2 linked regions of the Prosthecomicrobium sp. N25 genome follow. The protein of the gene in region 1 interacts with the protein of each later gene in a pairwise test. Links are inferred from orthologs where the notes say so. Each region holds a gene or a part of one and is shown on either strand. Other genes may lie near its edges.

What was found. The genes of interacting proteins can lie anywhere in the genome.
Region 2: the proteins of WBG79_RS16085 (region 1) and ccmE interact in binary tests that used the Escherichia coli proteins (3 or more experiments, as listed by UniProt). The link is inferred for Prosthecomicrobium sp. N25 from one-to-one orthologs.

What each region holds. Positions count from the first base shown.
Region 1 is NZ_JBBCAT010000002.1:267,647-274,708, forward strand. What follows is about bases 2,252-4,992. They hold WBG79_RS16085 (heme ABC transporter permease), read right to left. Parts: upstream 4,119-4,992; coding sequence 3,384-4,118; downstream 2,252-3,383. Other genes in these bases: WBG79_RS16070 (NUDIX hydrolase), read right to left, coding at 2,252-2,538; WBG79_RS16075 (DsbE family thiol:disulfide interchange protein), read right to left, coding at 2,591-3,187; ccmD (heme exporter protein CcmD), read right to left, coding at 3,184-3,375; purH (bifunctional phosphoribosylaminoimidazolecarboxamide formyltransferase/IMP cyclohydrolase), read right to left, coding at 4,251-4,992. In the rest of the region: WBG79_RS16055 (MHYT domain-containing protein), read right to left, coding at 1-945; WBG79_RS16060 (hypothetical protein), read left to right, coding at 1,196-1,444; WBG79_RS16065 (hypothetical protein), read left to right, coding at 1,590-1,952; more of WBG79_RS16070, read right to left, coding at 1,960-2,251; more of purH, read right to left, coding at 4,993-5,867; WBG79_RS16095 (hypothetical protein), read left to right, coding at 6,055-6,312; WBG79_RS16100 (metallopeptidase family protein), read left to right, coding at 6,354-6,770; 23S rRNA (adenine(2503)-C(2))-methyltransferase RlmN, read left to right, coding at 6,957-7,062. UniProt on the Escherichia coli protein: Required for the export of heme to the periplasm for the biogenesis of c-type cytochromes.
Region 2 is NZ_JBBCAT010000001.1:1,537,709-1,545,007, forward strand. Bases 1,584-4,561 are described here. They hold ccmE (cytochrome c maturation protein CcmE), read left to right. Parts: upstream 1,584-2,836; coding sequence 2,837-3,286; downstream 3,287-4,561. Other genes in these bases: ccmI (c-type cytochrome biogenesis protein CcmI), read left to right, coding at 1,584-2,733; WBG79_RS07015 (heme lyase CcmF/NrfE family subunit), read left to right, coding at 3,360-4,561. Outside these bases: WBG79_RS07000 (hypothetical protein), read left to right, coding at 1-1,399; more of ccmI, read left to right, coding at 1,582-1,583; more of WBG79_RS07015, read left to right, coding at 4,562-5,354; WBG79_RS07020 (cytochrome c-type biogenesis protein), read left to right, coding at 5,351-5,824; WBG79_RS07025 (Do family serine endopeptidase), read left to right, coding at 5,983-7,299. UniProt on the Escherichia coli protein: Heme chaperone required for the biogenesis of c-type cytochromes. Transiently binds heme delivered by CcmC and transfers the heme to apo-cytochromes in a process facilitated by CcmF and CcmH.

The DNA of each region.
Region 1 (7,062 bases):
GGCGCGCCGGGGCTCGCCGCGGGCGCGGTCCTCGGGGGTGTAGAAGATCTCGTAGGGTTTGCCCACGATCTCCTCGGCCGTGTAGCCCTTGATGCGGCGCGCGCCGCTGTTCCAGTTGGTGACCTTGCCGTCGGGGCTCAGCATGAAGATGGCGTAGTCGGTCACGCCCTCGACCAGGATGCGGAAGCGCCGCTCGCTCTCGATGAGGGCCTCGCGCTCGCGCCGGGCGATCCGTTCGGCGCGCTCGTCCATCGCGGAGGCGACCAGCGAGAGGAACAGGACCAGCACCGTCACGGCGGCGACCGCCATGGCCAGCGTGGTGGCGTCGAAGCCGGTCTCCGGCCCCAGCGACTGGCCGGGCTGGAAGGCGGTTCCCGCCATGGCGGTGTAATGCATGCCCGAGATCGCCGTGCCGAGGATCAGTGCCCCGGCCACCCTCTGGGTCACGCCCACCGGCAGACTGGCGACCCGGAGGGCGGCCGTGGAGGCCAGGACGGCGATCAGGACCGCGGCGGCATGGTAGCTCTGGTCATGGCGGATGTGGCCGGAGTAGCCGATGGCCGCCATGCCGAGCAGGTGCATGCCAGCGATGCCGACGCCCATCACGGTCCCGGCCGCCGCCACGACGGCGAAATGAACGCGCCCCATGGCGACCGCGGCGAAGCCGATCGCCCCCGCCACCACGGCCAGCGCGAAGGAGGCGAACGACAGGAGCGGGTCGAACCGCAGCGAGGGGGCGATGTCGAGCGCCAGCAGGGCGATGAAGTGCATGGCCCAGATGCCGCCGCCGAGCGCGAGCGCCGCGATCGCGATCCAGGCGGTGCCGTGGCCCCCGCGCGTCGATCGAACCCGGCCCGCCACGTCGAGCGCGGTATAGGAGGATACGACGGCGATGGCGATCGAGAGGAGGACGAGCGGACCGTAGAGGCTACCGGCAGGGGACATGCATCGGCTCCGAGGCGCCGCGGCGGATTTCGTTCTGTGCGGTGCCCGCCTGTCGACGGAGGGTCCGGCCGAGCCCGCCGGCTCGACCTCGGGAAACGCGCCTCCGGCGAAAACGTTCCGCGCCGTCGGCGAAAATCCTCGCCGGTGAACGTCAGCTAAATGTCACTCTCAGAGGGGGTTCAGTCAGGCTGGTGCAAGCTTTCCACCATCGAGAGGCCATCTCCGGCCTCGCACCTGACAGGAGTGAACGATGTCTCTGAAGTCCACCATGCTGGCCATCGCGGCTGCCGCCACCCTGGCGACCGGCATGACGGCCGCCACGACCTCGTCGGCCGAGGCCGGCTATTTCGTCAAGGTCAAGCACGGCCACCACGGCTTCCATGGCCACTTCTACCGGCCGCGCTTCTATTATCCCGCCTATCACAGCTGCTTCTGGAAGCCCCGTCAGATCTGGACGTACCACGGTCCGGCCTGGGTTTCGAAGCGCGTCTGCTACTGACCGACCCTTCGCCTGGCGATCCTCGAGCCTGCCGGGGCCTCGTGCCCCGGCTTTTTTCATGCGCCGGGCCGGGGCCGGCGGCGGACAGGCTTGCCTTCGCGCGGCCGCCGCGTTCCTCTCGGGCGTGGACCATCGAGGACCCGCCATGCCGATTCGCCCGGCCGCGCTCGCCTTCCTGATCGTCGCCCTGCCCGGTTTGCCGGCCTGGGCGGGCGATCCCTATGCGCTCACCCCGTCGGAACGGTACCTCGGCGCCCCGTCGGTGCGGGTCCGCAAGCCGGAGACCTACGGCCCGGCCTGGCACCGGCCGAAGTCCTGGCCGGAGCACCGGTCGCGCGGGGTCTATGTCGGGGTGCCGGTCTATCCGCACTGGCGCGCGCCGGCGGTGGACTTCGGGCCGGACGAGGCCTACGAGCCGGACTGCCGCTGGCAGCGGGTCTACGGGCCCTACCTCAATTCCCTCGGCGAGACGCATGTGGGCTGGCACAAGGTGCCGATCTGCGACTGAGGCCGTCTCAGAGGCCGCTCGCCCCGGGCGCGAAGCGGTCGCCGGTCTCGCCATCCGGATTGCCGAAAGGGCCCGACGCCCGGCCCGCCTCGACCTCGGCGTCCTGCCGGAGCGCCCAGGCCACCGACGGAAAGGCGAGGTCCCGCCAGGGGATCTCGTCGGGACGGAGGAGCGCCACCTCCAGGCTCTCGGGACCCGGCGCGACGCCTCCGGCGAGCGCCGCGCGGTAGATCAACTGGACCTGGCCGATGCGCGGGATCGAGTAGACGGCGAGCAGGCCGCGCAGGCGGATATCGGCGTTGGCCTCCTCGCGGGCCTCCCGGCGGGCGCCGTCCTCGGCGGTCTCGCCGAGCTCCAGGTAGCCGGCCGGCAGGGTCCAGAAGCCCCGGCGCGGCTCGATGGCGCGCCGGCAGAGAAGGACGAGGCCGGCCGCGCGCACGACCGAGCCGACGATCACCTTCGGGTTGCGGTAGTCCACGAAGCCGCAATGGCCGCAGACGTCGCGCTCCAGCGTGTCGCCGGGCGGGACGGTGCGGCGGAAGCCGGGTGGCCGGGCCGGCCCGGCGTGGATGTCTTCGTCCTGCATGGTCGGTACCTCCGGGAGGACCGGCTCGCCGGGCGTCCGGTTCCGCGGGCCGTCACTTGCGGGCGAGGGCCTTTTCGATCTCCGGTTTCAGCCGCGCCTCCAGGCCTTCCGGCGAGAGCGGGCCGATGAACTTGTACGCGATGGTTCCGTCGGCGGCGACCACGAAGGTCTCGGGCACGCCGTAGACGCCCCAGTCGATGGCGGTGCGGCCCTTGCGGTCCGTGCCCACGGCCGCGAAGGGGTTGCCGAGCTGGCCGAGGAAGCGCAGGGCGTTCTCGGGCTCGTCCTTGTAGTTGATGCCGACCACGCGGATGCGGCCGTCCTTGGCGAGATCCTCCAGGATCGGGTGCTCCTGCCGGCAGGGGACGCACCAGGAGGCCCAGACGTTGACGACCGTCACGCGGCCCTTGAGGTCCGCCGTGGCGAGGCCGGGGACGGGGTTGCCCTGGCGGTTCAGGCCCTCGAGCGGCGGCAGCTCGAAGGCCGGTACGGGTCGGCCGATCAAGGCGGACGGCACCTCCGAGGTGCCGCCGCCGGTGGCGAGGCGGTAGAGGAACAGGCCCGCGAGCGCCAGGAAGAGGACGAGCGGGAGGATCAGCAGGAGCGACCGGCCCCGACGGGGGGCCTCGGTGAGGCCGGGGTCGGTCATGGCTCGCCGGCTCCCGGGTCGGTGTCGCGGGCGGAGCGGCGGCGGACGCCGCGGGCTTCCAGGTCGGCCAGGATGCGGCGCTGGGCCTTGAGGTCGGCCAGGACCCAAACCACGAGGCCGACCATGACGAGCCCGGCGAGCGCGTAGGCGCCGACGATGAATCCCCAGTGCGGGCCGAGACCGAACATGAGCGCGCTCACCCGGCCACCGCGGCGGCCTGCATCATCCGGAGCGTCCGGATCCGGCGGCGCAGGATCTCGTTGCGCATGGCCATCAGGTGGAGGGTGAGGAACAGGAGGGTGAAGCCAAGGGCGGTGACGAGGAGCGGCCAGAGCATGGAGGCGTGGATGGTCGGGCCGTCCAGCCGGAACACCGAGGCGGGCTGGTGCAGCGTGTTCCACCAGTCGACCGAGAACTTGATGATCGGGATGTTGACGATGCCGACCAGGGTCAGGACCGCGGCGGCGCGACCCGCCTTGATCGGGTCCTCGAGGGTCTGCCAGAGGGCGATCAAGCCGAGATACATGATGAAGAGGACCAGCACGGAGGTCAGGCGCGCGTCCCAGACCCACCAGGTGCCCCACATTGGCTTGCCCCACAGGGAGCCGGTGACGAGGCAGACGAACGTGAAGGCGGCGCCGAGCGGGGCGGCGGCCTTGGCGGAGACGTCCGCGAGCGGGTGGCGCCAGACCAGCGTGCCGAGGGAGGACAGCGCCATCACCGAATAGGAGAACATGGCGAGCCAGGCGGCCGGCACGTGGATGAACATGATCTTGACGGTGGCGCCCTGCTGGTAGTCGTCCGGGGCGAGGCCGAAGACGAGGCCGAGACCGACCGCGAGCACGATCCCGGTCACGGCGGCTAGCCAGGGCACGAGCCGTTCGACGAGGCCGAGGAAGCGCGTCGGATTGGCGTAGTCGATCAGGGCCATGCGGGTCTCGTGCGGGCGCGGGCCGGCTCTTTCCGGCACCTTCCGGGAGAAAGGCTATAGGGTCCGCGGCCGCGCACGGCAATGCGAGAAGTCAAGCGCCGCCTTCACGGATGCGTGGAGAGGCCCCAGCGTTCAGTGGCGGAAGTGGCGCATGCCGGTGAACACCATGGCGATCCCGGCCTTGTCGGCGGCCTCGATCACCTCGTCGTCTCGCATCGATCCGCCGGGCTGCACCACCGCGGTGGCGCCGGCCGCCACGATGGTCTCCAGTCCGTCCGCGAAGGGGAAGAAGGCGTCCGAGGCGGCGACCGAGCCCCGGGTCAGGGGCTCGTCGAGCCCGGCCGCGCGTGCGGCGTCGGCGGCCTTCTGGACGGCGATGCGGGCGCTGTCGACGCGGCTCATCTGGCCGGCGCCGATGCCGACCGTCGCGCCGTCCTTGACGAACACGATGGCGTTGGACTTCACGTGCTTGACGACCCGGAACGCGAAGGCGAGGTCCTTCTCCTCGCGCGCGGTCGGTTGGCGGCGGGTCTTCGTCTCCAGGTCGATGTCGTCGACGGTGCCGAAGTCGCGGGTCTGGGCGAGGAAGCCGCCCGCCACGGTCCTGACCGTCAGGCCCATGTCGCCGGGCTTCGGCAGGCCGCCGGCGATCAGCAGGCGCAGGTTCTTCTTGGCGGCGACGATCGCCTGGGCGTCCTCGGCGGCGTCGGGGGCGATGATCACCTCGGTGAAGATCTTGACGATCTCCTCGGCCGCTTCGGCGTCGAGCGGGCGGTTCAGGGCCACGATGCCGCCGAAGGCCGAGACGGGGTCGCAGGCGAGGGCCTTGAGGTAGGCCTCCTTGAGGGTCTTGCCGACCGCCACCCCGCAGGGATTGGCGTGCTTGATGATGGCGACGGCGGCCGTGGTCCTGGGGTCGAACTCGGCGACCAGCTCGTAGGCGGCGTCGGTGTCATTGATGTTGTTGTAGGAGAGGGTCTTGCCCTGGACCTGGCGGGCGGTGGCGACGCCCGGGCGCGCTTCGCCGGTGCGGTAGAAGGCGGCGAGCTGGTGAGGGTTCTCGCCGTAGCGCATGACCTCGACGAGCTCGCCGCCGAGGGCGCGGTAGCGCGGGTTCGGGTCGCCGAGCTGGTCGGCCAGCCAGTTGGAGACCGCCGCGTCGTAGGTGGCGGTGCGGCCGAAGGCCTCCTGGGCGAGCTTCTTGCGCAGACGCAGCGAGGTGGCGCCGCCGCCGGCGTCCAGGGCGGCGAGCACCTCGGCGTACTGGCGCGGGTCGACCACCACCGCCACGTAGGCGTGGTTCTTGGCGGCGGCGCGGATCATGGCGGGCCCGCCGATGTCGATGTTCTCGATCGCGGTCGCCCAGTCCTTCGTGCGCGCGACGGTGTCCTGGAAGGGGTAGAGATTGACCACCAGCAGGTCGATGCCCTCGATGCCGTGCGCCGCCATGGCGGCGGCGTGGCCTTCGTCGCCGCGCACGGCGAGGAGGCCGCCGTGGACCTTGGGGTGCAGGGTCTTGACGCGGCCGTCCATGATCTCCGGGAAGCCGGTGACCTCGGAGACGTCGGTGACGGCGAGGCCCGCGTCCTGCAGGGCCTTCGAGGTCCCGCCGGTGGAGACGAGGGTCACGCCGCGGGCCGCCAGCGCGCGGGCGAGGTCGAGGATGCCGGTCTTGTCGGAGACGGAGAGGAGCGCGCGGCGGACCGGGACCCGGTCGGGCGGGGCGATGGACTTGGCTTCGACGGACATGGCGCGGCCTCGGGTGGCCGAGCCGGCGCCGATGGCCGGCGGCGGGCTCGACGGAAGACGGAGGAGGATCTCGCGAGCGCGATAGCACCGAACGACCCCCGGGGCAAACCCGACGTTGGGCCGGGCGGCGGGCCCCTTTTTGAAGCCGGCGCGGAGCCGTGCTAACCCTCGGGCGAGGAGGCGCGCCATGAACCGACGCGAGGAGATCGAGGCGGAGCGGCGGCGGGAGGCCGAGGCGGTGCTCGCCCGGGCGGAGCGGGACAGCGAGACGGTCCTGTCCGGCACGGCGAAGACGACGGCGAACCGGGTCGCGGAGCATTTCGGCGCCGCCGACGCGGACCAGGCCGACCCCGTGGAGGTCTGGGGCAAGCGGCTCGGACGGGCGCTGGCCCTGGTGGCGGCGGGCTTGCTGATCCTGCACCTCGTCCGTACCTACGCGGGGTGAGGCCCCCGGCGACCCGGGCGTGCCATCAGCCGGAGACCCCCATGACGCCGACGACCTGGCTCGACGCCAAGGCCCCCACCCTGGAAGACTTCGAGGCGCTGGCCGCGGAGGCCTATAGCGGCCTGCCGGACGGCTTCCGGCGGCTGACCGGGGAGATCCTGATCCGCATCGCCGACTTTCCCGAGGACGACGCGCTCGACGCCCTGGAGTTGGAGTCGCCCTTCGACCTGCTCGGGCTCTTCCAGGGGGTCGGCCTGGCCCAGGGGTCGGCCGTGCCCTCGACGGGGCAGTTGCCGAACCAGATCTGGCTCTACCGGCGGCCGATCCTCGACTACTGGGCCGAGCACGACGAGACGCTGGGCGCCATCATCGCGCATGTGCTGATCCACGAGATCGGCCACCACTTCGGCCTCTCCGACGACGACATGGAGGCGATCGAGGCGGCGGCGGACGCCTGAGCGGCGGCGAAACCGGGCCGACCGTGCGGCAATCCTTTTGAAGATCGGGCCGGTCTCCTATATGGAGACGGTCGAACGGACGGCGCGGCGGACGCGTCTCGCCGGCGGCCGGTCGCTCCCCGGCGCCGCGATCCCGGAAGGTCGGATCCCATGGAACTGTCGATTTCGCCGGCCGGCGCGCGGCCGGTGCCGGGCCGCGAGGCCCTGGACATCATGAAGGTGGCGGAGGCTCAGCCGGTCCGCGACGCCAAGCCGTCGCTGATGGGCATGACGCGCGACGACCTCGCCGACG
Region 2 (7,299 bases), on another replicon or contig:
GCCGGCGGCACGCGCGATGCTGGTCCGTACCGTCAAGGCCGCCGAGGCGCGGGGCGAGGGGCCGCCGCCCATGAAGGCCCTCATGGCCGCCGTCGCCAGGCTCGAGGCCGGCTCCTCGCTGTCCGACCTGAACCTGCTCGGCAGGAGCGATGAAGGCGCGCGCCCCCTTCGCACTGACCCCATGCCCGACCCGGCGCCCTGGTCGGACAGGCTGCGCCAGGCCGTGCTTCAGCCGGTCGGAGCCATCGCGGCCGACGGCGACGTGCCGGTCAAGCAGGTCGGCCGGATCCGCCGCGCCTCGCTCGCCCCCCTCTGGACCTGGATCACCCGCGATCTGCTGCCGGGCCCTCACGCCGAGGCCCTGCGAGCCGAGGGCGCAGGGGATCTCGCCGGCACTGCCCGCGCCTTCCGCCGCGAGATCGCGCGCGCCGTCGTCGAGGCGCTCCGGGCGGCCGAGACGGACCCCCGCGCCTGGCAGAAGCTCGCCCTGCACGCCGGTGGCGACATGGTCGCGCGGGACCTGCGGGACGTCGTCTACGTGCTGCAGCGCGACACGCAGTTCGCTGCCCTCGTCCAGCAGTTGCCGCGTCAGATCGGCCCCGCCGAAGTCGGCGACGCCGGCCTTCTCCAGATCCTGCGCGGCGTCGTCGAGCAATCCGTGATCTCCGCCGCCTTCGTGGGCGCGGTCCTTCTCCAGCGCACCGCCTCGCCCTGGCTCCTGGCCCAGCTCGCCGTCAAGCTCACCGGCACCTCCGACGCCCGCCTGCTGCACACCGGGCGCTACGGTGCCTTCATCGACGTCGTCATCTCCGAGGCCGAGCGGCAGGTGGAAATCCTCCGCCAGTCCACCGCGACCCGTCCGGAACGGGCCCAGGCGCGGGCGGCGCTCCGGGAGTTCCACGACATCCTGCGCAACCTGCGCTTCGGCATCGAGGTCGACGACGTACCGGTCTGGTTCAAGCGCATCGCGGCCGCGCGCCGGGACATCTCCGAGGTGGTCGGCCGCGAAGTCGAGAACACGTCCGGGCTGGTCCGCCGCGCCCTAAGGGTCGAGACGCTCAACGGCGGCTTCGGCGGCGGCTGGGATGCCGACGCCTTCGAGGACGCCGAGTTCGCCGTCAGGCTGCTGGTCGAGGCGCGCGCCTGCCAGGACAGCCTCGCCCTCAACGATCTCCTCGTCCGCACCCGCAAGCAGCTGGAACCGACCCTCCAGGTCCTGTCCGACAAGCTGATGGCCGATCTGAAGTCGAATGCCGCGCTCGATCGGGACGCCATGCTGGCCGCCGTCGATGGCTCGATCCGCCTGACCGCCATCGTGTTCGGCGAGGAACTGGCCGCGATCCAGCGCAAGAGCCGCGACCTGGCCCTGCAGCGTCCGGCCGGCCGGGCGCACGGCTGACGGCCTACGGCAGGCCGCGCGCCCCTTGACGGCGATCAAACCCTTGCCATCTTGGCCGGGCTAAGGAGGGTCCGCCATTGCGGTGGTGCCCCGGGAAGGATACCTGAGGCGGCAGGAGTCCGGTCCGTCGATCCGGCCGCAGGGCTCCCCCGGAAGATCTGGTCGCCCGAAAGCCCGGCAACATGCTCCTTTGGATCGTCTTCGCTGCCATGACTGCCCTTGCGGCGCTCGCCGTCCTGGCGCCCGCCTCGCGGGCCGCCCGGCGGGCCGCGGGGGCGGAGGCGAACGACGTCCACGTCTACAAGGACCAGCTCGCCGAAGTCGACCGCGACCTGGATCGTGGCCTGATCGCTCCGGCGGAGGCCGATGCCGCCCGTACCGAGATCGCCCGGCGGCTGCTGAAGTCGGCGCGCAACGCCGAGGAGACCGCCGGCGGTTCCGCCGGCCGACGCGGGTGGGTTGCCGCGGGCGCCGGGGTGGTGGCCGTCCCGGCCGTCGCCCTCGGCCTCTACCTCTCCCTCGGCCAGCCCGACCTGCCGGACCAGCCGCTCGCCACGCGGCTCGCGCGGGCCCCCGACCAGCAGACCATCGACGACCTGGTCGCCCGTGTCGAGGCGCACCTCGCCCAGAAGCCCGAGGACGGGCAGGGCTGGGAGGTGCTCGCCCCGGTCTACATGCGCCTGAACCGGCCAGCCGACGCCGCCCGCGCCTACGGCAACGCCATCCGGCTGCTCGGGTCCGATGCGCGCCGGCAGTTCGGCCACGGCATGGCCCTGACGGCCGCCGCCGGCGGCGTCGTCACCGCGGAGGCCCGCGACGCCTTCCAGAGGTCGGTCGAGGCCGACCCCGGCCAGGTCCCGTCCCGGATGTATCTCGCCCTCGCCCTCACCCAGGAAGGTCGCCACGCCGACGCGGTCGCGGCCTGGAAGGCGATCGTCGATGCCGCCAAGGGAGACGAGCCTTGGCTCGAACCCGCCCGGCGCGAGCTCGCTGCCGCGGAGAGCGCGGCCGGCCTGCCGCCCTCCGCGCCCAAGGCCCCGCCGTCCGCCCAGGCGCCGGGTCCCGGAGCCGACGAGGTCGCGGCCGCCGAGTCCATGCCGCCGGCCGACCGCAAGGCCATGATCGAGGGCATGGTCGCCCGCCTCGGCGAGCGGCTCGCCGCCGGCGGCGGCAGCGTCGAGGAATGGACCCGCCTGATCCGCTCGCTCGCCGTCCTCGGCCGTACCGAGGAGGCCCGCGACGCCGCCCGCAAGGCGCTGGCGGCCGTGGGGGCGAACGCCACGGACCGGGCGCGCATCGAGGAAGTGTCGAAGGGGCTGGGGCTGGCCCTGTGAGGAGCGGGACGGGTCCGGGCGTCGGCCCGGGCGGACGGTCCCGCATGGAGACGAGGGGAGGGGAGCCGCTGCCGGCGCCGCCGGACGGCCCCTGCGAGGAGCGATGACGAGGAAGCAGAGACGCCTGACCCTGATCGGAACCGCCGGCGCCGTCCTGACGCTCGCCGCGGGGCTCGTCGCCTACGCGCTGACCGACCGGATCGTGTTCTTCAACAGCCCGAGCGACGTGCTCGCCAAGACCCTGCCGCCCGACCAGCGCATCCGCCTTGGCGGCCTCGTCAAGGAAGGGTCGGTGAAGCGCGGAGACGGCACCACGGTCCGCTTCGAGGTGACCGACACGGTCGCCTCGATCCCGGTCACCTACACCGGCATCCTTCCGGACCTCTTCCGCGAGGGCCAGGGCGTGGTCACCGAGGGCAAGGTCGGGCCGGACGGCTTGTTCCGGGCCGACAGCGTGCTCGCCAAGCACGACGAGAACTACATGCCGAAGGAAGTCGCCGAGAGCCTCAAGAAACAGGGGCACTGGCAAGGCGAGACCCAGGCGAAGAAGTGAGGCGTCCTGGCGGCCGAGGGGGCCGCGGGACGCGCAAGGGGCCGCCGGCCCCGCTCGAGGACGGACGGAAGCCATGCTGGTCGAGATCGGACATTACGCCCTGGTGCTGGCCTTCGCGCTGGCCGTCGTCCAATCGGTCCTGCCGATCTGGGGGGCCCGCACCCGGGACGCTCAGCTGATGGCGGTCGCCGCGCCCGCCGCCCTGGCGCAATTCCTCTTCGTCGGCATCGCCTTCGGCCTGCTGACCCATGCCTACCTGGTCTCGGACTTCTCGGTCCTGAACGTCGCCGAGAATTCCCACTCCCTGAAGCCCTTGATCTTCAAGGTGAGCGGCGTCTGGGGGAACCACGAGGGCTCCATGCTCCTGTGGGTGCTGATCCTCGCCCTCTTCGGCGCCCTGGTCGCCGCCTTCGGCCGCAACCTGCCGGAGTCCCTGAAGGCCAATGTCCTCGCCGTCCAGGCCTGGGTGGCGAGCGCCTTCCTGCTCTTCATCCTGACGACGTCCAATCCCTTTGCCCGCCTCGACCCGGCGCCCCTCGAGGGCCGGGACCTCAATCCGATCCTGCAGGATTTCGGCCTCGCCGTTCACCCGCCGCTCCTCTACCTCGGCTATGTCGGCTTCTCGATCTCCTTCGCCTTCGCGGTCGCGGCCCTGATCGACGGGCGCATCGACGCCGCCTGGGCCCGCTGGGTCCGGCCCTGGACGCTCGCCGCCTGGATCTTCCTGACGCTCGGCATCGCGATGGGCTCCTACTGGGCCTACTACGAGCTCGGCTGGGGCGGCTGGTGGTTCTGGGACCCGGTCGAGAACGCCAGCTTCATGCCCTGGCTGGCCGGCACGGCGCTGCTGCACTCCGCCATCGTCATGGAGAAGCGCAACGCCCTGAAGGTCTGGACGATCCTGCTGGCGATCCTGACCTTCTCGCTCTCGCTGCTCGGAACCTTCCTGGTCCGCTCCGGCGTGCTCACCTCCGTGCATGCCTTCGCGACGGACCCGGCCCGGGGCGTCTTCATCCTCGCCATCCTGGTCCTCTTCATCGGCGGGTCGCTGGCGCTCTTCGCCTGGCGCGCCTCGACCCTGACGCAGGGCGGCATCTTCGCCCCGATCAGCCGCGAAGGCGCGCTCGTCTTCAACAACCTGTTCCTGACCGCCTCCTGCGCCGCCGTGCTGATCGGCACGCTCTACCCGCTCGCCCTCGAGGCCATCAACGGCGACAAGATCTCGGTCGGAGCGCCCTTCTTCAACCTGACCTTCGGGCCCCTGATCCTGCCGCTCCTGCTCGCCGTCCCGATCGGGCCCTTCCTGGCCTGGAAGCGCGGCGACCTGCTCGCCGCCGCCCAGCGGCTGTCCGTCGCCTTCGCGCTCGCCGCCGCCGCCATCGTGGCGACCTGGTGGGCGACGCGCGGCGGGCCGGTCCTGGCGGCCTTCGGGGTCGGTCTCGCAGTTTGGCTCATAGCCGGCGCGCTCGCCGAGACGGCCTATCGCGTCAAGCTCTTCGCCGAGCCGCTCGATGTCTCGCTCCGCCGGGCCAGGGGCCTGCCGGGCTCCGCCTGGGGCATGATGATCGCCCACATCGGCATCGGCCTCACCGTCCTCGGCGTCGTCGCCGAGAGCGCCTGGAAGGTGGAGAGCATCGTCGCCCTGAAGCCGGGCGAGACGGTCTCGATCGCCCGCTACCAGGTCACCTACGAGGGCACCAGCCCCCGCCAGATGGAGAACTACCAGGAGCAGAGCGGCCTCTTCACGGTCCGGGACGGCAACCGGGTCGTCGCCGTGATGCGCCCCGCCAAGCGCTTCTACCCGGCCCGCCAGATGCCGACGACCGAAGCCGCCATCGCCCAATTCGACCTCTACACCTCCAACCTCTACATCTCGCTCGGCGACGCCCAGCAGGACGGCGGCGTGGCAGTGCGCATATACTGGAAGCCGCTCGTCAATTTCATCTGGTACGGCTGCGTCGTGATGGCCTTCGGCGGCCTCCTGTCGCTCGCCGACCGCCGCCTGCGCGTCGGCGCCCCGACCCCGGCGCGGCCGGCGCCGAGGATCGCCGCCGGAGCCGCCGAATGACGGCCCTCCTCAGCCGCATCGTCCTCGCCGCCGCGCTCGCCGCCGCCGCGGCGGGGCCGGTCCGGGCCGTCCAGCCCGACGAAATCCTCCCCGATCCGGCCCTCGAGAGGCGGGCCCGCGAGATTTCGGCGGAACTCCGCTGCATGGTCTGCCAGAACCAGTCCATCGACGATTCGGACGCCCCGCTCGCCAAGGACCTGCGGGTGCTGGTGCGCGATCGCCTCAAGGCCGGCGACAGCAACGAGGCCGTCAAGGAGTTCCTGGTCGACCGCTACGGCCAGTTCGTGCTCCTGAAGCCCCGCTTCGAATGGGAGACCGCCGTCCTCTGGCTGACCCCCTTCGTCGTCCTCGGCCTCGGCGCCCTCGCGGTTGTGACCGCCTCCCGCCGCCGCCGTCCGGCCCAGGGGGCCGATGCGGTCCTATCGGAGGACGAGAGGAAGCGGCTCGACGATCTCCTGTCCGGATCCTGAGCTGTCGACCGCATACGGGACATTACGAAGATTTAATCCGCCCGACAGTGCACGTTAAGGCGGCGACCTCCATCTTGTCGGTCATCAGCGGCACGCCCAGGCCAAGAGGGCGCCGGCCGCGTCAGAGATGAACCCCGATTGGACGGAGTGACTCCGCAATGATCGACCAAGTGAAATCCGCCGCCGGCATTCTCGCCGGCAAGCGCAAGGCCCTCCTCGCCGGCGTGCTGTCGCTCGGCATGGTCGGCGCTCTCGCCGCCGAGGGCGTCCTCACCGCCGTTCCCCCGGCGAGCGCCCAGGCCGTCACGGCCCCGACCGCCCCGCAGAACGGGCACGCCATCAACACCTTCTCGTTCGCCGACGTGGTCGACCGGGTCGCCCCGGCCGTGGTCTCGATCCGCGTGCAGGGCGAGCAGGAGGCCCCCAACATGGTCCAGGGCCTGCCGGACCTCCCGGAGGGCAACCCGCTCGAGCGCTTCTTCCGCGAATACGGCGAGCGCAACATGCCCGGTCAGCGCGGCCGCAACGAGCGACCCCCGATGCAGCGCGTGATGTCCCAAGGCTCGGGCTTCATCATCGCCCCGGAGGGCAAGATCGTCACCAACTTCCACGTCGTGAAGGGCGCCAAGGAGGTGACCGTCGTCACCAACGACGGCAACGAGTACCGCGCCAAGGTGATCGGCTCCGACGAGAAGACCGACGTCGCGGTCGTCCAGATCGACGAGAAGGGCCGGACCTTCCCGACCGTCTCCTTCGCCCGTACCGACATCCGTGTCGGCGACTGGGTCCTCGCCGTCGGCAATCCCTTCGGGCTCGGCGGCAGCGTGACGGCCGGCATCGTCTCGGCCCGCGGACGCGAGATCGGCGCCGGTCCCTACGACGACTTCCTGCAGATCGACGCCCCGATCAACCGCGGCAACTCCGGCGGGCCGACCTTCAATCTCGCCGGCGAGGTGGTGGGCGTGAACACGGCCATCTTTTCGCCCTCCGGCGGTTCGGTCGGCATCGGCTTCGCCATCCCGACCGCGACGGTGGAGCGGGTGATCGCCCAGCTCGAGCGCAACGGCGAGGTGGTGCGCGGCTGGCTCGGCGTCCAGATCCAGCCGATCAACCGCGACATCGCGGACGGCCTGGGCCTGAAGGACGCCCGCGGCGCCCTCGTCTCCGAGCCGCAGCCGGACTCGCCCGCCGCCAAGGCCGGCATCCGCTCCGGCGACGCCATCCTGGCCGTCGACGGCAAGGCCGTGCGCAACCCGCGCGATCTCGCCCGCACCATCGCCGACTACGACCCGGGCGCCTCCGTGCGCATCACGGTCCTGCGCGGCGGCAAGGAGCAGGATGTCACCGTCGTGCTCGGCAAGCTGCCGGCCGAGACCCCGCGGGAGGCGAACAACCGCCGCGGCGGCGGCACGGACGGCGCCCCCGCGTCGCTCGCCGACCTCGGCCTCGCGGTCGCGCCGGCCGGCGACGTCGGC